2 linked regions of the uncultured Dysgonomonas sp. genome follow. The main gene of each other region encodes a partner of the protein of the gene in region 2 in a complex. Links are inferred from orthologs where the notes say so. Each region holds a gene or a part of one and is shown on either strand. Other genes may lie near its edges. The genes, in order: scpA and meaB.

Region 1 (11,515 bases), 4.4 Mb from region 2 along the record:
GAGAATATGTCTGTAGTCAGTTCCTCATTCCTGCGTTCTTCGTACAGGCGTGTCGATTTGGAGTCTATATATGTACCTACGGCATTGAATATAATCAGCTGGTCATTCTTCAGGTTACGCTGATAATATAAGTCTAAAGACGGCGTGTTGTTATTCCATGTCGAGTGATCCAATATAGATAGCGGCGTATTATTATCAGATGAGTATATGATACTTTCTCTGTCCGAAAATTGATTAGGGGTTTTCTGATAGTTGTATCTTAAAGTAGCATTGAACAAATATTTGTCCGGCTCATTCAGATTATAGTTCACAGCCATATTCAGGCGGTCATCTTTAAATTTGGTAGGTTGTCCCTCTTCTATCCGTTGCAGTGTTTTATCGGGCAATACAAACGTTTCCTGATTTTCGCGGGTCCAGTCTATACCTCGGCGCGACCAGTATGCATTAACTCCGAACTCCGATTTCTTATTGTTCACTTTTGCTGAAGCGAAGTTCTCACCCCATCCCATGATAGAGGGCGGCACATTTGCGAGGTTTGCAGACACACTTCCGCCCGATTCCCTGCGGCGGGTAATATAATCGATTACAGCAGCCGCATTGTTATGTCTCATTCCCGGATCGTCATGATACTCGATGCGGATAATATCTGCGGGCTGAAGCGCAACCACTTCGGCAATAGTAACCTCAACGCCATTGATTCGTAGTTGTACGGCGTCTCCTCCGGGTACGGTTACTGTATTATTTATCGGGTTGATGATGATACGTGATAGTTGCAGGTTGCGGAGAAGAGTGACACCACTGTTGGATGCCCTTATCTGAGCATCGGAAGGTACGATGATTTTCCTGTCAGCCTTTTGAATAACGGCATTTGCGGTAACAGTCACATCTTTGAGTGCTATATCCGAGGCCTCTAACGGAATGCTGCCTATATCTGTATTTTTATTGACGTCGTTAACGGGGATATATGCTTTTCTATAACCTACAAATGCTGCGGATAGTATATAATTTCCGGTTGGTATATTATTGAAGGCAAAAAGTCCTTTTGTATCAGATGATGCTCCGGCTACAAACGTTGAATCCTGATTGAGCAAGGCGATATTTACAAACTCCAAAGCATCGTGAGTATCAGTGTCTACTATCGTACCCGATATTTTGATTTGTGCTGTTGATATGGATGTTATGATAGCAAAAAGAGTGAGAAGGGTTAATAAACGTTTCATAATATCATTGTTTTACTTATTTTACTAATATTGATTTTGTTTATTGATATGACGGATATGGATGGGAAAAGGTTACAGATAAAAATGAATTAATTTGAAATTAATTTGTAAGATTTTATATATGAAATGTTTATGTGCTCGTTAAAAGAGGGACGGATACCAACATGTTTAAATAAGTCTGTTAAAAATCCGGATTAAGAGGGAAATCTTCATACCTTTGTGTTCTGATTTTAGATATATAAATGAATACGGAAGTCTCTCCTAAGAAGAATACTTTGGCTAAAGAAGAAAGATTGTGCAGTACAAAATCCATAGACAAGCTTTTTTCTTCGGGAGAGTCGTTTGTTGCTTATCCTCTGCGGGTAGTGTATCTGATAGAAGATGATACAGAAAGTGAAAAGCAAATTGCTTCTATTCTGGTCAGTGTATCTAAGAAGAAATTTAAAAGAGCTGTAAAACGTAATCGGGTAAAACGTTTGGTGAAAGAGGCTTTCAGATTGAATAAAGGAGCATATCAGGATTTATTACGCTCTGGAGATAAGCGGATGGACATTGCCTTTCTATATCTTAAAAATGAACTGCCTGTGTATACTGAAATAGAGAAAGCGATATTGAAGACAATAACTGTATTATCTGAAAGGTTGAAAGGAGGTAAGCAATGAAAAAAATGCTATCATGGATTCTCCTGTTTCCGGTCTATTTCTACAAATACAGCATATCCCCGATGCTTCCACCGTCGTGCCGTTATACGCCTACCTGCTCAGAGTATGCTATACAGGCTATAAAGAAATACGGGCCCCTCAAAGGGTTTTGGTTGGCTGTAAAGCGAATTGCACGATGCAATCCCTGGGGTGGTCATGGTTATGACCCTGTACCCTAAATATGAGAAGAGAACGAATAAACATCCGTCCTCTTTCTAATATTTGTTTATGATAATGATTTATTTCTTACGGCTTACTACTTTACCCTTACCCAGTTTTGTGTACGTCCGAAAGCCGAAATACCCACATAGCCACGAACTTTTAGCTTATCGTTTCCATCAAGAGAGACAATACATTTATAAAGCTTTCCATTCGACGGATCAAGAATCTTTCCATCACTGTATTCCTTTCCGTCTTTCGATAAACCTTTCAGGATTTCCAGACCTAAAACGGGCTTATCCTTATCGGTTCCGGAGCAGTTTGTACATTTTATATTCTTCTTTGCAGGGTTGAGTATTTCAATTACTTTACCGTATATTTTACCGTCCCGCTCAGTTATTTCAACTATCGATTTTGCTTCTTTGGTTTCGTCATCGAATGTTTTCCATTTGCCTGTAACACTTTGTGCGTTGGCTGATAGTATGGAGATAAATAGCCCGGCTAATAATATAAATTTCAATTTCATCTTTTTATTTATTTAAAGTTGTTATTCGGTCACGAAAGTAATGAAAATAATATAAATAGTTTCTTTTGAAACTATTAAAATTCAAATTCTTTATAGAATATAAGAATTCAAAATTTATTATTGTTGATAGCCAGTTGTTTATAGCTTCCTTAGTTCTTCTAAGGAGATTTCAGTGAAATCAGAGATAATCTTTATCGTAGTATGTAATAATGCCTCTTTAGGGAGAGTACCTTTCAGGGCTATCACTTTCATGCCATTCAGATGAGCTGTCTCTATAGCACTTAATGAACTCTCAAATACGAAACAATCTTTTGGCTCAAAACCTAATTCCTTGGCGGCCAACTCAAAGCCGGATATTGAAGATTTGAATTTGGATAGGTTTTCGATAGAAACAATTGTATCCATTGTACTATTCAGATCGGTTTGCTTAAATACATTATCTAATTTAGTCTGGCTGGAGTTCGTTACCAGCCCCATTTTAATGCCATTCTTTTTCAGGTCTTCAATGAAGTGTTTGAGACCTTTTATCTCGTGAACTCTCAAATTGGCTTCGTGTGCTTTCAGTTCATTTACCAACTTGTGCTTCTCTTCTTCGGAAAGGTGAGAGAAGTATTTAGAAAGAATATCATGCAGGCTTTTCCCATTTACCGCTTGTTCCATATTTGCCGTTTCCGAGCCGTATTTATCGGCGATGTATTTCCATATGATTTTATTTTGGGATTCGCTGTCTATCAGTACTCCATCAAGTCCGAATAATACACAAAATTGATCTTTCATCTGGTTATGATTTATGGGTAAATACTATTATAATAGAACAGATTACTGATTCAGTAAGTTTATTGACTGATTTAATATTTTCAGACGATTGGTTTGAAACCTATTGATGGATATAAGAAAAACCCTGCGAATCTCACGACTCACAGGATCTATTTTTACACAAACTTTACAAAACTACACTTCCAACCTGATCTGGTTGTATATATTGGGATGTTTTCTCAACTATCTTATCAGCATAAATAATCTTTTATAATTCCTGCCTGCCTGCCCGGTATGCGGAAGGGGTCATTCCGGTATGCTGTTTGAAGAATCTGCCCAGCGAAGCCTGATTGGAAAATCTGGTTTCGGATGCTATCTGCTGGATATTTAGTGTTGAATTTTTTAAATATGACTTTATATCCAATACCACGTATTCCGAGATCCAATCCTTAGCCGGCCTGCCACTTACATCTTTTATTACCGATGTGAGATATTTGGGTGTAATACAAAGCTTTTCGGCATAGAATGCCACATCTTTATATTCTTTATAATGTTTCATTACCAGCATGAAATAGTCGTACGCCAGTTCTTCTTTTCTGGCATCCATCTTTGAAATACCCGACAGTAAATCTGTCTTATAATTATTGTATAAGTCGAGATAAAGCAGCCTCAACAGACTAATTATGTATTCCCTGCGAAATAGAAAATCTTTTGACTCGGCTCTTTTATAAAGTACATTGAAATACTCCATAAATTTATCTATTTCTGCTCCCTTTAGTTCATAATGAAGTTTATTTCTCATATAAATGAAAAATAGGGGAGAGAAGCGGCAGATTCCACTTAATGTGTCATTGAAAAGCGCCTGTGAAATAATGAAATAATTTACTGTAAAATCTTTGCTTATTTCATTAATAGCCACTAACTGACAAGGTAAGAGTATAACAAGCTCATTCTCTGCCAGACGATACTTCTTTGTATATACTGTTATCTCCGCACTTCCTTTAGTACAAAAAGCAACAATTCCAAACTGAATGGAAGATTGATGAGAAGTGACAGGCATATGCCCGGCATCTCTGAATATTTTAAAATCTGCTTCTAAAGACGGAATATTCTCTATTACATCCTTCATTGTCTATGTCTATTGTCTTTTCTGCGTGCAAATATATAATATCATTTTTTATATTACCGGATTTGTGGATATTTGGTGTAATATTGCGGAAATCTGGTATCATAATGAGTAAACACAGATGAAAGCCAACTTGTTTAGAGGAAGATGGAAGGATGGTGGTTTTGATTTTAATTATTTGTAAATGAGTATATTATTCTTCTTTGGGTAGAAGGGTATTTAGGTTAGTGGTTCACAATAGGTTTTGTTTACTACACGTTCGCGCATAGCGGCTTTGTTGGTGAAGTTGCGGGAGATGTTTTGGACTATTTCATTGTAATTATCTGTGCCGTCTTCACGAAGATGATAAAAAGGTTTTATTGATACGCAGTTTTCATGCTCGAATAAGGTATTTAATAATGTCCTGTCTGAATTTCCGCACGAATGTCCCATAACAAATATCTGATATGGTTCAGATTCTATAAAACTTAGCATCTTTCTGTAATTATCTGTTTCGAGGTAACGGATAGACTTTACGTTTTTGAGATATTCGTTATCATTCAGGTTTTCTATTTGCTTATAGTCTTCGGCGAGCTCGTCTCCGTAGCCGAAGATTATGGGGTTTTTAGGGTTGTTGAGTTCGCCGTGAATGTGGATATGATTTTCAAACATTGGTGCGTGATATAGATTGGGCGTTTGTGTGTAATTGAAATTTAAAAATAGAGTTTTTTTGATTTTTATATTATTTAAGTACTTATTATTTTCTTTCACATATCTTTTCACCAGTATATTTGGATGATTAGTGCTTAGCAATGATGCCGCATAAATCTCCCTAATTAACATCTCTTTCTTTGAAAATGCTATTTCATTATTTATCGGAGGTTGCATAATGGCATCCTTGATAGATTGATTCATTTTAACGTCCTGTTTACAGACCTTTGTTAAATATTCCTCAAGTAATCTCTCTATTTGCTTTAGTTCTTTATTTAAAACCTCAGCCTCTTTATGATTTTTGCATTTTCTTAGTCTTTCATAATATTCATGTTCAATACCCGCCCAATTTATATCAGCCACATGCTCGGATATTTGTTCAAAGAATTTATTTATACAAGATATGCTAATATCTAAACTATAATAATCATCGGTCATATCATAGAATTCAGCAATTAGTGATTTGATATCCTGATATGAATCTAGTTTCTCTCCTTCTTCTAAATAAATAACAGGTTCTTTGTCTCCTGTTCCAGTATTATATTGATAACCTTTAGCATCAAATTTGACTAATCCATCTTCATATGATTCGAAAATCGCATCATTATATACTTTCGATATAAAGTCTCTCCAATAATCATCAATAAAATCCCTATAACTTGTCTTCAATCCATGAGCCAAGTCAAATCCATTACCAATAAGAATTATTCTATTCATAACGTGTTCTTCTGTTTTAACAAAAATACCTCTTTCTTTTTCTTATTATCAGTTCTAATACAAAAAGTTATAAACAAAAAACTCCCGCTCAAATATGAGCAGGAGTTTTTGATACTATCTTTTCCGACTGGAATTACTCAGCCAGCAATATCTCCATTATCTGCACAGCAGCCTTAGTTACCGAAGTACCAGGGCCAAAGATGGCAGCAACACCCGATTTGTATAAAAAGTCATAATCTTGAGCTGGTATTACACCACCTGCAATGACGATGATATCCTCACGGCCAAGTTTTTTCAACTCAGCTATAACCTGAGGCACAAGTGTTTTGTGACCGGCAGCAAGAGAAGAAACTCCAAGTACGTTCACGTCGTTTTCCACAGCCTGACGGGCAGCTTCTTCCGGAGTCTGGAACAATGGCCCCATATCCACATCGAATCCACAGTCGGCATAACCTGTTGCTACAACTTTAGCACCACGGTCGTGTCCGTCCTGTCCCATCTTGGCAACCATAATACGAGGTTGACGACCTTCTTTCTTAGAAAACTCTTCCACAAGCTTCTGAGCTTCGTGGAAAGTAGGGTCTTTTTTACTTTCTGATGAATACACGCCTGAAATTGTTCTGATTATTGCTTTATAGCGGCCTACCACTTCTTCACAAGCATCGGATATTTCTCCCAATGTTGCACGAAGACGAGCAGCTTCAACTGCAAGTTCCAATAGGTTGCCTTTCTTTGTTTTTACACATTCAGTGATTGCAGCAAGAGCTTTCTTAACCGCTTCATTGTCTCGTTTCGCTTTCAGATCGTTCAAACGCTCGATTTGCTGACGGCGAACCTCTGTATTGTCCACATCAAGAATATCGATTGGGTCTTCTTTCTCCAAACGGTATTTATTGATACCGATGATAGTCTGGCTACCTGAGTCGATTCTTGCCTGAGTACGGGCTGCAGCTTCTTCGATACGCATTTTAGGAAGGCCTGTTTCGATAGCTTTAGCCATACCTCCAAGTTTTTGTACTTCCTGAATCAGATCCCAAGCTTTGTGTACAAGTTCGTTAGTAAGTGTTTCCACATAATAAGAACCAGCCCAAGGGTCGATTTCCTTAGTGATATATGTTTCTTCCTGAATATATATCTGAGTATTACGCGCGATACGTGCAGAGAAGTCAGTTGGTAATGCAATGGCTTCATCCAGCGCATTGGTATGTAATGACTGAGTGTGACCAAGAGCAGAAGCCATAGCCTCGATACATGTACGGCCTACGTTGTTGAAAGGGTCTTGTTCTGTCAGCGACCATCCCGATGTTTGGGAGTGGGTACGAAGTGCAAGTGATTTCGGGTTCTTAGCACCGAAGCTCTTCACTATTTTTGCCCACAACAGACGTCCGGCACGCATCTTAGCTATTTCCATGAAGTGATTCATTCCGATAGCCCAGAAGAATGATAAACGTGGAGCAAATGCGTCTACATCGATACCTGCTTCGATACCTGCTTTCAGGTATTCCATACCGTCGGCCAGTGTATAAGCCAACTCGATATCTGCTGTTGCCCCGGCTTCCTGCATGTGGTAACCCGAGATTGAGATTGAGTTGAACTTAGGCATCTTCTGTGATGTATATTCGAAGATATCAGCAATGATTTTCATTGAGAATTCAGGTGGATAGATATATGTATTACGCACCATAAATTCTTTTAGGATATCATTCTGGATTGTTCCGGCCATTTCTTCCAGTTTAGCGCCTTGTTCAAGACCTGCATTGATATAGAATGCAAGTACAGGAAGCACGGCACCGTTCATTGTCATCGAAACGGACATCTGGTTCAATGGAATACCATCGAACAGTACTTTCATATCTTCTACCGAACAGATAGATACACCGGCTTTACCCACGTCACCAACTACACGAGGGTGGTCGGCATCGTATCCACGGTGAGTAGCAAGGTCAAATGCTACGGACAGACCTTTCTGGCCTGATGCAAGGTTACGACGGTAAAATGCATTCGATTCGGCAGCAGTAGAGAATCCTGCGTACTGACGGATTGTCCAGGGACGCATAGCGTACATACCGGAGTATGGTCCACGTAGGAATGGAGGAAGTCCCGAAGCATAGTTGAGATGCTCCATGCCTTCAAGGTCTTCTTTTGTATAAACAGGCTTAACCGGGATTAACTCAGGAGTCATCCAGTTAGCTTCTATACCATTATCTGCAGCCCATTTTGTAGCATCTGTAGCTGCAAAACCTGCTTTGTTAATGTTTATATCTTTAAAATTTGGTTTCATTTTTTTTAATTTTAGCTACTTACTTAATTGATTCCCAGTTTAGCATTGAACATTCTTAGTGTTTCAAGGACGTTGCTCTTCACGTTAACGAAGTGTTCTATTCCCTGAGCTTTCAGTTCATCCATGCAAGCAGGAGCTCCTGCTACTACGAAATGCTCTTTACCTGCAATTAGCTTATGAGCTTCAGGTGCAAGTGTTGCATATTCGTCATCACTGGAACAAAGTACGATAATGTCGGCTTTCTTTTCGCGAGCGGCTTTTACTCCGGCTTCAACAGTTTCGAAACCTAAGTTGTCAATTACCTTGTAACCGGCACAAGCGAAGAAGTTACTGGAGAACTGAGCACGTGCAAGGCGCATACCCAGATTACCGATAGTAAGCATAAACACAGTAGGTGCGCCATGTTTTTCGGTAGCTAAACGCATACTTTCAAAAGCAGTTGCCAGACGATCGGTAGGCAATGCCAGATATGGAGCGTCTTTAGAGCAACCGCAGTCGTGGCTTTCTTTTTCCACAATTTTGCTCTCTGCTTTTTCTGTGAAATTAGGGAACTGGTTGGTTCCCAATAGTATCTCACGACGGGTAGCCAAACCTTTGAAGCGAGCATCGGCTGATGCTTTCACCGCAGTTTGTACTGTTCCGGCCTTCAATGCTTCATAGAATCCTTTTTCGTCTGTTTCAAGGAATAGTTTCCAAGCCTGTTCTGCGATAGACTTAGTAAGGTTTTCTATATAATATGAACCTGAAGACGGATCAGTGATTTTATCAAAGTGGCATTCTTCTTTCAATAATAACTGTTGATTGCGGGCAATTCTTTCAGAGAAATCATCCGATGTTTTATATGTTTCATCGAATGGACGTACTGTGAGTGAATTAACCCCTGCAATAGTCGCAGACATAGCTTCTGTTTGCGTACGAAGCAGGTTTACATGCGCATCATATACTGTCTTGTTGAAAGTAGATGTTTGTGCATGTGCATATATTTTTGCAGCACAGCGACAAGTACCATCTTCCGCTTTGTTAGGGCAGTCATGGTTGCATATAGGTTTGTAAGCATCAACTATTTCTGCCCACAACCAGCGTGCAGCACGGAATTTTGCTATTTCCATGAAATAGTTTCCTCCGATACCGAAGTTGAATTTAATCTTCTTCGCTACTAATGTAGCATCCAAGCCAGCCTCAACAAGAGCGCTTAAGATTTGGTTACCATTAGCCAATGCATATCCGAGTTCCTGATAGATGTATGCACCACCATCATTTGTAGCATGTGCATTTACGGCTAATACACGGAAACGAGGGAGTGAGGCAGCAACTTTTACTATTTCAGCAGCTTTTTCGACCCATCCTTCAGCATCACGACCTTTTTTCAAAAGTGGTTTGAATGGATCGTAATTTACCGAACCAAAACATTTCAGTAGATCTGCGCCCGATTCTTTGTAGTATTCTACAAGAATTTTAGTCAATTCGAGCGATTTACGATAACATGTACTGAAATTAAGTTCTACAGCTTCGGGTAAGATGTCTTTCAAAAGAGTCTTGATGTTTTCAGCACTTACATCATCCCCATCGATAGAGAAGCCTAGTGATGTAATACCTTTGTTTAATACGTCAAGAGCTTTTGCATTGGCAGCCTTGAAATCATTAACGCAGATATCCTGACGTGTATACCAGTCATTGTCTTTCTTGGTACCACGTACATATGGAAACTCACCCGGAAGAGAATCGGTTGTTTCCAAGCCTACTGTATTCTCACTTCTGTAGAACGGGTTTACGTTGAACCCTTCATTTGTTCTCCAAACAAGTTTTTTCTCAAAGTCGGCCCCTTTCAGGTCAGCCGTAATCTTAGCCATCCACTCTTCGGTAGATACCGGTGGAAAGTCTGAGAAAAGCTTTTCTTTTTGATTAGCCATGATTAATTTTTATTGTTTAAATGTATATAGGTTTTATTGTAATCGTGTTGATTCTTAGTTGATTATATGTTGCTTATCTATGTTCGTATAAATAATATTTATATGTGCTTACATTCAAATAGTTATACTTTTTAAAAATGCAGTACAAAAGTAAAGTATTTTGTTTGGTTAGTAAAGTTTTAAAGGCTAAAAAATCTAACGAGCAATGTATAAATTGGTGTAATTGGTTAAAAGAGGTGTTAAAGTGTCAATGCTAGATTAGATTGGCTTCGTTTCAGGATGCAATAAATGAGAAAGTTAAACGAGTATGTAGTGAACTTTATTATAGAATAATCAAAGAAATGTGATACTAATAGATTGCTTTGGGAAAAATATGATCTTGTCCTGATTTAAATACTTTAGCCTGTATGAGAATGTCATAAAAAGTTTTATTTATGCAGTGTTGGATATTTATCGTTGTCTTTTTTTTATGATTGGTAAAAAGTGTGTCATATTTTGTATATACCATTGGGCTTTGTGATATTAGTGCTGCCAATAATATTTTGCTTATGACACAAATGTATACATTAGTTTTGCTATAGAGCACATATCTTTGCTAAGAGATAAATAAGATAAATAGACAAATTCATTTTACGACCCTTTGGGTATGTTCAAACTTCATTTAGCACACATTAGCTTTATAAATAAACTCAGTTTATTTAGTATTTTTTCTTCTAATAATTTGGGAGTTACACCTATTTTATTAGAGAGAGAGAGAGAGAGAGAGAGAGAGAGAGAGAGAGAGAGAGAGAGAGAGAGAGAGAGAGAGAGAGAGAGATGAAACACGCATATCTTTAAACTTCCTCAATTCATTTTATATTACTTACCAATTATTACAATCTGGCAGGTATTATACGTCTTCTTATGCGCATTTATCCCGTCTCAATATAACCAACAAAATTTATATTTACAAATCCGTCCTACTTTTAATGACAAGTTTTTATTTTTCAAAAATATATCAATTAATCCGGTGTGGAAAGAGATTTTTTGTAGATGCATTTTATAGCATTTACTATCAATGGTCTATGTCTTTAAATATATTGTCTTCGCTGCATTCCACGTTGCTTGTGAAAGTAGCTGGTGCAAGGTCTTTACCACTTGATATTCTTACTGCACCGGGTTTTTTTACAAATAAATATTTATAAGAGATACATTAGATACTATATCGTAAACATAACACAAAATGAAACAAATAACTATTTTTATGAAGAAAGGTACAACTTTAAACAGACTGCTATTACTGTGTCTAGTAATATGTTTTTGCCAAATTACACAAGCTCAGGTTACAATTGGTTCGGGAGAAATACCTAATGCAGACGCTTTATTGGATCTTACAGAAACCAGCACAGGAACATCCAGTAAGGGACTTTTATTGCCTCGTGTATCGCTG
Region 2 (11,439 bases):
ATGAATGTATTGCAACAAAAAAAGTTTAAGAAAAAAGCTGATTATAGCTTACCTAGAGCAAAATGATAAGAATAATAACCTCATTAGTAGCAGTACTGACTATTACATCCATTCAGGCACAGACCACTGTGCGTGAAACACCTAAATTGGTAATAGGCATTACTATCGACCAGTTAAGGGGGGATTATCTCGAACTTTTCCGAAACAATTTTTCAGAAAGAGGATTCAAGCGCCTGTTAAACGAAGGCTTGGTCTACCAGAATATTAAATTCGATTTCCCGTATCTTGACGATGCTTCCGCTATAGCGACCATATATACGGGTGCTATGCCCTTTTATCATGGCATTGTAGGCAACAAAAAATATCTGGCAGCTAAGAATCAGGAAGTATTCACATTTTCCGATCCAGCCTATTTAGGAAACTATACGGATGACAAAGTTTCTCCTTTAGCCCTCAAATCCTCTACTATTACCGATGAATTGAAGCTGGCAACAAAAGGAACTTCCGATGTATATTCGTTTGCCCCGCAAATATCGCAAGCCCTGATTACGGCCGGCCTTAGAGGAAATGCCGCATACTGGGTCGATGACTATACAGGAAAATGGGCATCCAGCACCTATTACAAAAACTTTTACTGGACTGTAGATCAAGAAAATAGAGGCAATTCTGATTTCTCAGTTCAGGCATGGGACATGCGATGGACCCCGCTTTTGAGCATTAGCGATTATAAGGCTTTTCCTTATGTGGAAAACAAGGCCTCTTTTACACATCATACCGGTACTGACAAAGCGACATACTTACTGGCAAAACAGACGCCTGTTGTAAATCAGAATGTGACAACCACAGCTTTGACAGTACTCTCTAAAGCTGAATTAGGAAAACGAACTAGTCCAGATTTTTTATCGCTCACATACTATGCAGGAAGTTACCCGAACGTAAGATCCGACTATTCATACGAAATCCAAGATGTATACATACGCCTTGACCGTGAGATAGAAAAAATTCTGGATGAAGTAGAGAAAACCGTAGGTCTGAAAAATGCATTGATATTTATCTCCTCCACAGGATATTACAATTCGAATGATGTCAGCTACTCTGATGGGCAAAACATCCCTGAAAATAAATTCTATGTCAATCGTTGCGAGGCATTGCTGAACATGTATCTGATGGCCATTTATGGCAGGGACAACAAATGGGTGGACAAAATATACAATGGCCAGGTCTATCTCAACAGGGAATTAATCAAACAAAAACAGATATCGTTACAGGAAATACAAGATAAAGCAGCCGAGTTCGTTTCCGAGTTCACAGGAGTGCAAGAGGTATATACTTCTTATCAGATACAGCACGGACAATGGAATCCTGTAATGGAATATTACAAGAATGGTTATACGAAAGAAACTTCGGGGGACCTCTTTATCGAGTTACAACCGGGGTATAAAATCGTAAACGAACAAGATGCTTCATTTAAAGAAAAACAAATACGGAACAATGCTATTGTCTGTCCTGTTATATTCTTCGGAAATAATATAAAGGCCGAAAGAATAAAAAGGACTATAAAGGCTACAGAGATAGCCCCTACGGTGTCGTACATCATGCGTATACGTTCACCGAATGCAGCGAGGGAAGAAGCCCTATCGGAATTGCTTTAAAATCTTTAAATCTTGAAACATTAAATTTTGAAATAAATAAACTAAATATATGGGATTCGCTGATATTTTATCATCATTATTCGGGAACAAATCTCAACGCGACTTAAAAGAGATTAATCCATACGTAGACCGCATTAAGGCTGTATACCCGTCGATAGAGAAACTCTCTCATGACGAACTACGTGCCAAAACTGCTGAAATCAGGCAACAGGTACAAGACTATGTGGCCACCGAAAAAAATAAGATTGCCGAACTGAAAGCCGGGGTTGAAGCACTGGAAATAGACCAACGCGAAGACGTTTGGGCAGAAGTGGACAAACTGGAAAAAGAAGTTACCGACAAATATGAAGAAGTACTCGAAAAAGTACTTCCTGAAGTATTTTCAATTGTAAAAGAAACCGCTCGCCGCCTCACAGAAAACGAAGAAGTTATTGTGACTGCCACTGAGTTTGACAAGGAACTTGCAGAAACACATGACTTTGTAAGTATAGATGGTGATAAGGCTGTTTATTACAAACGCTGGACTGCCGGAGGAAACGAAATAGTATGGGATATGATCCACTATGATGTACAGCTCTTTGGTGGAGTTGTGCTACATAAGGGTAAAATTGCTGAAATGGCCACGGGGGAAGGTAAAACGCTGGTAGGTACACTGCCTGTATTCCTCAATGCCCTTACCGGAAACGGTGTGCATGTGGTTACGGTGAATGATTATCTGGCAAAACGTGACTCGGAGTGGATGGGACCGATCTATATGTTCAACGGATTGTCTGTTGATTGTATAGATAAGCATCAGCCGAATTCGGAAGGCCGCCGCAAAGCATATCAGGCAGATATCACATTCGGAACGAATAATGAATTCGGCTTTGACTACCTGCGTGATAATATGGCAATTAACCCATCGGACCTTGTGCAACGCAAGCATAATTATGCGATTGTGGACGAGGTTGACTCCGTATTGATCGACGATGCACGTACTCCACTGATTATATCTGGGCCTATTCCCAGAGGGGAACAACAACTGTTCGAGGAATTCCGTCCGCGTGTAGAAATCATTGTTAAAGCGCAAAGGGATCTTTGTACAAAATTATTGGCAGAAGCCAAAGCAAAAATAGCTTCGGAAGATAAAAAAGAACAGGAAGAAGGAAGTTTGCTTTTGTATCGTTCATTCAAGGGACTTCCTAAAAACAAACCACTCATTAAGTTCTTGAGTGAACCGGGAGTTAAATCTTCCATGTTGAAAACCGAAGAGCATTATATGGCAGAGCAAATGCGCAATATGCATATTGTTACTGACGATTTGTACTTCGTTATTGATGAAAAAAACAACAGTATAGAACTCACTGACAAAGGAATAGACTTACTTACCGGTAATTCTGATGACCCATTATTCTTTGTATTGCCGGATATTGGCGCGCTTCTTTCCGATTTAGAAAATCAGTCGCTGACCGATGCCCAGAAAGCTGAAAAGAAAGACGAGTTGATGCAGAGCTACTCTATCAAATCGGAACGGGTACACACCGTAAACCAATTACTTAAAGCATATGCTTTGTTTGAGAAAGACGACGAATACGTTGTTATGGACAACAAAGTAATGATTGTAGATGAGCAAACAGGCCGTATTATGGATGGCCGCCGTTATTCAGACGGTTTGCATCAGGCTATAGAAGCAAAAGAGCGTGTGAAAGTGGAAGCTGCCACACAAACATTTGCAACTATTACCTTACAAAACTATTTCCGTATGTACCACAAGCTTTCGGGTATGACCGGTACGGCGGAGACAGAAGCAGGAGAGTTGTGGAACATCTATAAGCTTGATGTGGTTGTGATCCCTACCAACAGACCAATCGCACGTAAGGATATGAATGACCGCATCTATAAAACGAAGCGTGAAAAATATACTGCAGTCATCCACGAGATAGAAGAGCTTGTAAATCAAGGCCGAGCTGTACTTGTAGGTACTACTTCGGTAGAAATCTCCGAGTTGTTGAGCAAGATGCTCACCATGCGTAAGATCAAGCATAACGTACTGAATGCCAAGTTACACCAGCGTGAAGCAGAAGTTGTAGCCTTGGCCGGACAACCGGGGGCAGTTACCATTGCTACCAATATGGCTGGTCGTGGTACCGACATCAAACTTGCACCAAGTGTAAAAGAAGCTGGAGGATTGGCTATTATAGGTACAGAGAGACACGAATCGCGCCGTGTAGACCGCCAGTTGCGTGGTCGTGCAGGACGTCAGGGAGACCCGGGCTCTTCTGTATTCTACATCTCACTGGAAGACGATTTGATGCGTCTGTTCGCATCGGAACGTATTGCCGGAATGATGGACCGTATGGGCTTTAAAGAAGGCGAAATGCTTGAACATAACATGCTCAGCAAGTCGGTGGAACGTGCACAAAAGAAAGTGGAAGAAAATAACTTCGGTATCCGTAAACGTTTGCTGGAATACGATGATGTGATGAACTCGCAACGTGAAGTTATTTACAAACGTCGTCGCCATGCACTTATGGGCGAACGTATCGGAATCGATATCGTGAATATGTTCTACGACACTGCCGTGAATATAGTAGAGCAATATGCGGACAACCTTGACTACGAAGGATTGAAGATAGACCTGCTGCGCTTGCTTGCTATTGAAGTTCCGTTCGATGAAGCCAGCTTCCGCACGATGAAATCGGATGCAATGGTAGATCAGATATACGATACGGCAGTTCAGAACTTCAAACATAAGATGGACCGTCTGGCTGAAATCGCAAATCCCGTAATCAAACAGGTTTATGAAGAACAAGGCGATAAATTCGAGAACATACTGATTCCTATTACAGACGGAAAACGCGTTTATAATATATCTTGTAATCTGAAAGAAGCATACGACAGCCAGTCGAAAGATATTATCAAATCGTTTGAAAAGGCAATCGTATTGCATACTATAGATGAAGAATGGAAAGAACATCTTCGTGAGATGGATGAACTTCGCCAGTCTGTACAGAATGCAAGTTATGAGCAAAAAGACCCTCTGTTGATCTATAAACTGGAATCATTCAACTTGTTCAAATCTATGCTTAACAGTGTTAATGGTAAAGCCGTAACAATACTGATGCGCGGACAAATACCTGTACGTGAACCGGAACAGGTACGTCAGGCAGCTCCGGAGCAAAAGACAGATTATAGCCGCTATCGTACCGAACGTAACGAGATGGAAGACGGAAACGCTACTCAGGGAGGAGGACAAAGACCGCCGCAACCACAGGGTGCGCCGAAAATAGCACCCGTACATGTAGATAAAAAGCCGGGAAGAAACGAGCCTTGCTATTGTGGAAGTGGTAAAAAATATAAGAATTGTCACGGTAAAAACGAATGATCTCAGTGCACGAGAGAAATGAATTGGCAGGTTATATTTTGAATGCTTGATTTATCTCTCAAACCTGCTAATAATTAAATATAAAAAGCCCGATGAAATTTAGTATTCATCGGGCTTTTTTGGCATATTATATTTTCTTAATACAAAGAAAATTTGTATCTTAGCATGTTTTTTGAACACTAGAAAATACCTCATTTCGGAGGTACTTCACAAATATTTGAGAATAAAAATTTTATCTTAAAATAATGGCAGAAACAGAGGACAGAATTATTAAGATTAACATCGAGGATGAGATGAAATCTGCCTACATTGACTATTCAATGTCGGTAATAGTATCGAGGGCATTACCTGATGTAAGAGACGGATTCAAGCCCGTTCACCGCCGTATCCTTTTTGGTATGAGCGAACTTGGTAACGCATCTAACAAACCACACAAAAAATCCGCCAGAATTGTCGGAGAAGTATTAGGTAAGTATCACCCGCACGGCGATTCATCAGTTTATTTTGCTATGGTGCGTATGGCTCAGGAATGGAGCATGCGTTACCTGCTGGTAGACGGACAAGGTAATATGGGTAGTGTCGATGGTGATATGCCTGCTGCCATGCGTTATACAGAAGCAAGACTTAGCCGTTTGGCCGAAGAAATGCTAAAAGATATAGATAAGGAAACTGTTGATTTTCAGTTAAACTTTGACGATACGCTGAAAGAACCGACCGTTCTTCCTACACGTATTCCGAATTTGCTTATCAATGGAGCATCTGGTATTGCCGTAGGTATGGCTACCAATATGGCTCCGCATAATATGACCGAAGCTATCAACGCCACCATCGCATATATAGAAAATAAGGACATTGATACCGCAGGATTGATGCAACACATTAAAGCCCCTGATTTTCCATCCGGAGGCTTTATCTATGGATATCAGGGTGTTATAGATGCTTTTGAGACAGGCCGTGGACGCGTTATCATGCGTGGCCGTGCCGAAATAGAAGTGGAAGGTAACCATGACAAAATTGTGATTACTGAAATTCCATACCTTGTAAACAAAGCCGAGTTAATCAAGCATATAGCAGATTTAGTCGGTGAGAAACGTCTTGAAGGTATCAGCAATGTCAATGACGAGTCGGACCGTCAGGGAATGCGTATAGTAGTAGATGTAAAACGCGATGCAAATGCGAATGTAGTCCTCAATAAACTATATAAACTGACCGCATTACAATCTTCATTCAGTGTAAATAATATCGCCTTGGTAAAAGGTCGTCCTAAAACGCTGAATTTGAAAGAAATGATAGGGTTCTTCGTTGAACACAGAATTGATGTGGTAACCCGCAGGACTATTTATGAACTGCGCAAAGCCGAAGAACGCGCTCATATATTAGAAGGATTGATTATAGCTTCAGATAATATCGATGAAGTCATAGCCATCATCAGAGCTTCAAAGTCGCCTCAAGAGGCCATAGAAAGCTTGATAGAGCGATTTAATCTATCTGAAATACAAGCCCGTGCTATCGTTGAAATGCGTCTGCGCCAGTTGACAGGACTGGAACAGGACAAGCTTCGCAACGAATATGATGAAATACAGAAGTTAATAGCCTATCTGAATGAGATTCTGGTTAATGAAGAACTTCGTATGAAAGTTATTACGGATGAATTGATCGAAGTAAGGGATAAATATGGTGATGCACGCCGCACAGAAATTGTATATGCATCAGAAGAACTGAATCCAGAAGATTTTTATTCCAATGATGAAATGATCATTACCATTTCTCACCTTGGCTATATCAAACGTACTCCTCTTTCCGAGTTCAGAGCTCAAAACAGAGGTGGAGTAGGAGCAAAAGGCTCGGAAACCCGTGATACTGACTTTATTGAGCACATTTATCCTGCATCTATGCACAATTATATGTTGTTGTTTACACAGAAAGGGAAATGTTACTGGTTGCGTGTATTCGATATACCTGAAGGAACAAAGAATTCGAAAGGACGTGCTATTCAGAATCTGCTGAACATTGATTCAGATGACAAAGTAACAGCATTTGTTCGTGTAAGAGGTTTCAGCGATACCGAATTTATAAACAGTCATTACCTGATTTTCTGTACAAAAGAAGGTGTAATAAAGAAAACAAGTCTTGAGGCCTATTCCCGTCCACGTCAGAATGGTGTGAATGCAATTACTATCCGCGAAGAAGATAGAGTAATTGAAGTACTGATGACTGACGGCGAAAGTGAAATCTTACTTGCTAATCGTAATGGACGCGCCATACGCTTCAATGAAAAAGATGTACGTGTAATGGGTCGTACAGCAACCGGAGTACGCGGTATGCGTTTGGACGAAGACGGACAGGATGAAGTTATCGGTATGTTGGCTATGTCGAAAGAAGCCCAGAAAAACGAAACGATCATGGTGGTTTCGGAACAAGGCTATGGTAAACGTACAAATCTGAATGAAAAAGACGAAGAAGGAAACGAAATACTCGATGAAAACGGCGAAATTGTACCGGTTTACCGTATCACCAGTCGTGGAGGCAAAGGGGTTAAAACTCTTAATATTACAGAGAAAACTGGTAAACTTGTATCTATAAATAGTGTTACCGACGAAAACGATTTAATGATTATTAACAAGTCTGGTATCACTATTCGTCTAAAAGTTTCAGATATTCGCACTATGGGACGTGCTACTCAGGGAGTAAGGCTCATAAATCTGGGAAAAAGAAATGATGAAATCGCATCAATCTGTAAAGTAGAATCTGAATCAGAACCAGATGATATAGAAGAAGTTGACATTCTGGATAATGAAACAGACAATACAAACAATACGGAAATAACTGAGGAATAATTAATTTAAAAATAAATGATTTTATGAAACGTATATTATTAGTAACATCATTATGCTTACTTGCCAGCTTTTCGTTCGCTCAGAAGAAAGCTGTAAAAGATGCTAAATCAGCGATGAAAAACAATGTTCCGGAGGCAAGAGAACTGATTAAACCTGCTCTGACAGATCCGGAAACAGCAAGTGATCCTGAAACATGGAAAATAGCGGGAGACATTGAATACAAAGCTTTCGACGATGAGCGTACATTGGAGATGCAAAAAGAAATAACAGGGAAAGGTGGAAACGAAGAAGCTATGTATGTTGGGCTATACAATATGTATGACCCATATATCAAAGCAGACGAACTGGGCCAGATACCTAATGAAAAAGGACAGGTAAAAAATAAATTCAGAAAAGATATCGTTAAGAATATGAGAGATGGCCACAGATTCTACATCAATGGTGGTGTTTTCTATAACGATAAAAAAGATTTCAAAAAAGCAGCAGACTTCTTTGAAAGATACTGGGAACTACCAACACTTGCAATGTTTGAAGATACTCAAGCAGACTTCAACCTGCAAGATACTACATATCAGACAATTAAATATTATGCAGTAATCAGTTCAATCCAGTCTCAAGACCATCCACGTTCAATAAAACTGTTGAGAAAGCTAATAGCAGAACCATACATTCAAAACAGTACATACAAAGAAAGTGATGTATATGAATTGCTTACAAGTGAGTATCAACAAACAGGTGATAGTGTGGCTTATGTAAGTGCTTTATTGGAAGGTGCTCAGAAATTCCCTAAAAATAAATATTTCACTCCAAATCTGATTAATGAATATATCAGAGGAGGTAAGACTACAGAAGCTATCGCATACCTTGATCAGGCAATCGTGAATGACCCTACAAATACATGCGACCTAATGAGCGTGAAGGCATCTTTATATTCAGAACAAAAAGATTATGCTCAGGCAGAACCTGCATATCAGACTGCCCTGAATGCTGATGCTAACTGCGAAAGAGCATTAGAAGGATTAGGTGTATTATATGTATTACAGGCACAGGATATGAAGGAAAAAGCCGGACAATCTACTAACAGGAAAGAACAGGCTGATATGGACAAACAAACTACAGAATTGTACTCAAAAGCACTGCCATATCTGGAAAAATATCGTGAAATTCTGAAGAGTAAAAATGCTGACAGTTTAGATTTAAGACCAGCATTAATGAAATTACAGAATGTTTATTATAACCTAAGCCTTTTGAATGTAGATAAATCGAAAGAATTAGATGCAATAGATAAAGAACTTAGCGCATTGAACTAAGTTTATAAATAAATACACAAGAAAGCATCTATAGAGATTTCTATAGATGCTTTTTCTTTTATTATCTTCTTGTTTTTTGCTATATTTACAGCTAAATTTAAAGATTAAATTAATCAAGGAATAAGCTCAGATAAAAGTTATATAATTACTATTATGTTTAATTACATCTTTCAAGAATCTCTTATAACTTTACGATATTGACTTATTCATAGCAATAAGCACATACATGGAACATTTCGAAAATGACGAACAATTTCAGGGATTGCGCGTAAATAAAGGTACAGGAGAACAGCCCACAGTTAATCCCTACTTAGATAGCTTCAAAAAATTCAAACGTAAAACATATACCGTATCCGAATATGTTGAAGGTATACTCAAGGGAAACATAAGCATTCTGGGACAAGCTGTTACACTTATAGAAAGTGCAAAGACAGAGCATCAGTCTATAGCACAGGAAGTTATAGAAAAATGTCTACCATATACAGGTAACTCTGTACGTGTGGGGATTACAGGTGTTCCAGGTGCAGGAAAAAGTACCTCTATAGACGCTTTTGGGATGCATATCCTAAAAGAAAATGAAGCCTCCAAAGTGGCAGTATTGGCTATAGACCCATCCAGCGAACTTACTAAAGGAAGTATTTTGGGGGATAAAACCCGCATGGAACGATTATCTATAGAAAAGAGAGCCTTCATCCGCCCCTCCCCTTCTGCTGGCTCACTTGGCGGTGTTGCACGCAAAACGCGGGAAACAATAATTCTTTGCGAAGCTGCCGGATTTGATCGTATTATAGTTGAGACTGTTGGGGTTGGACAATCTGAAACGGCTGTACATTCAATGGTCGACTTCTTCCTATTAATCCAATTAGCCGGAACCGGAGACGAATTACAAGGGATCAAACGCGGAATAATGGAAATGGCAGATGGAATTGTTATTAATAAAGCGGATGGTAATAATATCGAAAAGGCCCGTTTAGCCCAATCTCATTTTCAGAATGCACTACATCTGTTTCCCCTACCCGATTCCGGTTGGCAACCTAAAGTGTTGACATATTCCGGTTATTATGAAATAGGAATCGATGAAGTGTGGAATATGATAGATGAATATATCGATTTTGTTAAAAAGAGTGGTTATTTTGAACATAGACGCAATTCACAGTCCAGATTCTGGATGTATGAAACTATTAACGAACGACTGAAAAGTAATTTTTACAACGATCCGGAGGTACAGAAAGAGTTGATTTTATGTGAAAACCAAGTGTTAAATTCACATATGAGTTCATTTGTTGCAGCTAATAAAGTGTTGGATATATACTTAAAACGCTCATAAATAACCTCTTTTTAACTAAAGGAATGCTTTATTATTCACTTTTAAAGTCCTTATTTTACCACAGAATTGATTATATTTGTACGCATTATCACAAAAATAATTTCATTGTTTAATTAACATAATATAAATCATGGAAAAACCATATGCTATTGGAATCGATATCGGTGGAACTAACTCTGTTTTCGGTATAGTCGACAAGCGCGGCCATATCATAAATCAGGGCTCTATAAAAACAGGTGCTTACAAAGAAATAAACGAATATGTAGACCATTTATCTGCTGGCGTTCAGGAGATAATAGACCAGGTCGGAGGTTCGGGAAATATCAAAGGTATTGGAGTTGGAGCACCGAATGGTAATTTTTTCACCGGTTGTATCGAATTTGCACCAAACCTCCCTTGGAAAGGTGTAATTCCATTGGCTCAAATGCTTACTGACAAATTAAATATACCTGTAGCTCTTACGAATGACGCAAATGCTGCTGCAATTGGGGAAATGACCTATGGTGCAGCACGCGGAATGAAAGATTTCATTGTTATTACACTGGGAACCGGTGTAGGTAGCGGTATCGTGGTAAATGGACAGTTAGTATATGGACATGATGGATTTGCCGGGGAATTAGGTCATACAACAGCTATTCGTGAAGGCCGTATGTGTGGTTGCGGAAAAAAAGGATGTCTCGAAACCTATAGTTCAGCAACTGGTGTTGCCCGTACAGCTAGAGAATACCTGCAAACAAGAAAGGATCCAAGCGTATTGCGTGAATTAGCCATTGATGAAATTACATCAAAAGATGTATACGACGCGGCAGTAAAAGGAGATAAACTGGCTAAAGAAATATTCGAATATACAGGTCAGGTTTTAGGTGAATCATTTGCCGATTTTGTAGCATTCTCCAGTCCTGAAGCAATCATCTTATTTGGAGGCTTAATAAAGGCAGGTAAGCTAATC

Evidence for each region.
Region 1: the proteins of meaB (region 2) and scpA are in contact, whole or in part, in a crystal structure (PDB 8DPB), measured with the Methylorubrum extorquens proteins. The link is inferred for uncultured Dysgonomonas sp. from one-to-one orthologs. Residues at the interface, in SOR26638.1 of Methylorubrum extorquens: Arg20, Ala21, Ala24, Arg25, Thr28, Ser32, Arg33, Arg34, His37, Thr98, Gly99, Gly100, Ser101, Ile102, Leu103, Lys106, Thr107, Ala110, Ala113, Ile114, Asp115, Arg116, Ala118, Phe119, Ile120, Arg121, Pro122, Pro124; in SOR27001.1 of Methylorubrum extorquens: Glu577, Glu578, Asn579, Asp580, Gly581, Arg582, Arg583, Arg585, His596, Ala604, Ser605, Ala608, Asp609, Gly611, Phe612, Asp613, Val614, Asp615, Ile616, Gly617, Pro618, Leu619, Glu625, Arg628, Gln629, Val631, Glu632, Asn633, Asp634, Glu661.

The regions. Positions count from the first base shown.
Region 1 is NZ_LT599032.1:4,522,770-4,534,284, forward strand. What follows is about bases 5,603-8,565. They hold scpA (methylmalonyl-CoA mutase), read right to left. Parts: upstream 8,177-8,565; coding sequence 6,029-8,176; downstream 5,603-6,028. Other genes in these bases: QZL88_RS18655 (AbiH family protein), read right to left, coding at 5,603-5,895; mutA (methylmalonyl-CoA mutase small subunit), read right to left, coding at 8,200-8,565. In the rest of the region: QZL88_RS18625 (TonB-dependent receptor), read right to left, coding at 1-1,220; rnpA (ribonuclease P protein component), read left to right, coding at 1,463-1,882; membrane protein insertion efficiency factor YidD, read left to right, coding at 1,879-2,100; QZL88_RS18640 (DUF2147 domain-containing protein), read right to left, coding at 2,178-2,606; QZL88_RS18645 (HAD family phosphatase), read right to left, coding at 2,745-3,383; QZL88_RS18650 (helix-turn-helix domain-containing protein), read right to left, coding at 3,631-4,491; more of QZL88_RS18655, read right to left, coding at 4,708-5,602; more of mutA, read right to left, coding at 8,566-10,086; QZL88_RS18670 (hypothetical protein), read left to right, coding at 11,309-11,515. UniProt on the Escherichia coli protein: Catalyzes the interconversion of succinyl-CoA and methylmalonyl-CoA. Could be part of a pathway that converts succinate to propionate.
Region 2 is NZ_LT599032.1:167,396-178,834, forward strand. Bases 8,553-11,439 are described here. They hold meaB (methylmalonyl Co-A mutase-associated GTPase MeaB), read left to right. Parts: upstream 8,553-9,389; coding sequence 9,390-10,490; downstream 10,491-11,439. Other genes in these bases: QZL88_RS00725 (tetratricopeptide repeat protein), read left to right, coding at 8,553-9,163; QZL88_RS00735 (ROK family protein), read left to right, coding at 10,621-11,439. Outside these bases: QZL88_RS00705 (DUF4105 domain-containing protein), read left to right, coding at 1-66; QZL88_RS00710 (alkaline phosphatase family protein), read left to right, coding at 63-1,652; preprotein translocase subunit SecA, read left to right, coding at 1,702-5,016; gyrA (DNA gyrase subunit A), read left to right, coding at 5,262-7,853; more of QZL88_RS00725, read left to right, coding at 7,877-8,552. UniProt on the Escherichia coli protein: Binds and hydrolyzes GTP. Likely functions as a G-protein chaperone that assists AdoCbl cofactor delivery to the methylmalonyl-CoA mutase (MCM) ScpA and reactivation of the enzyme during catalysis.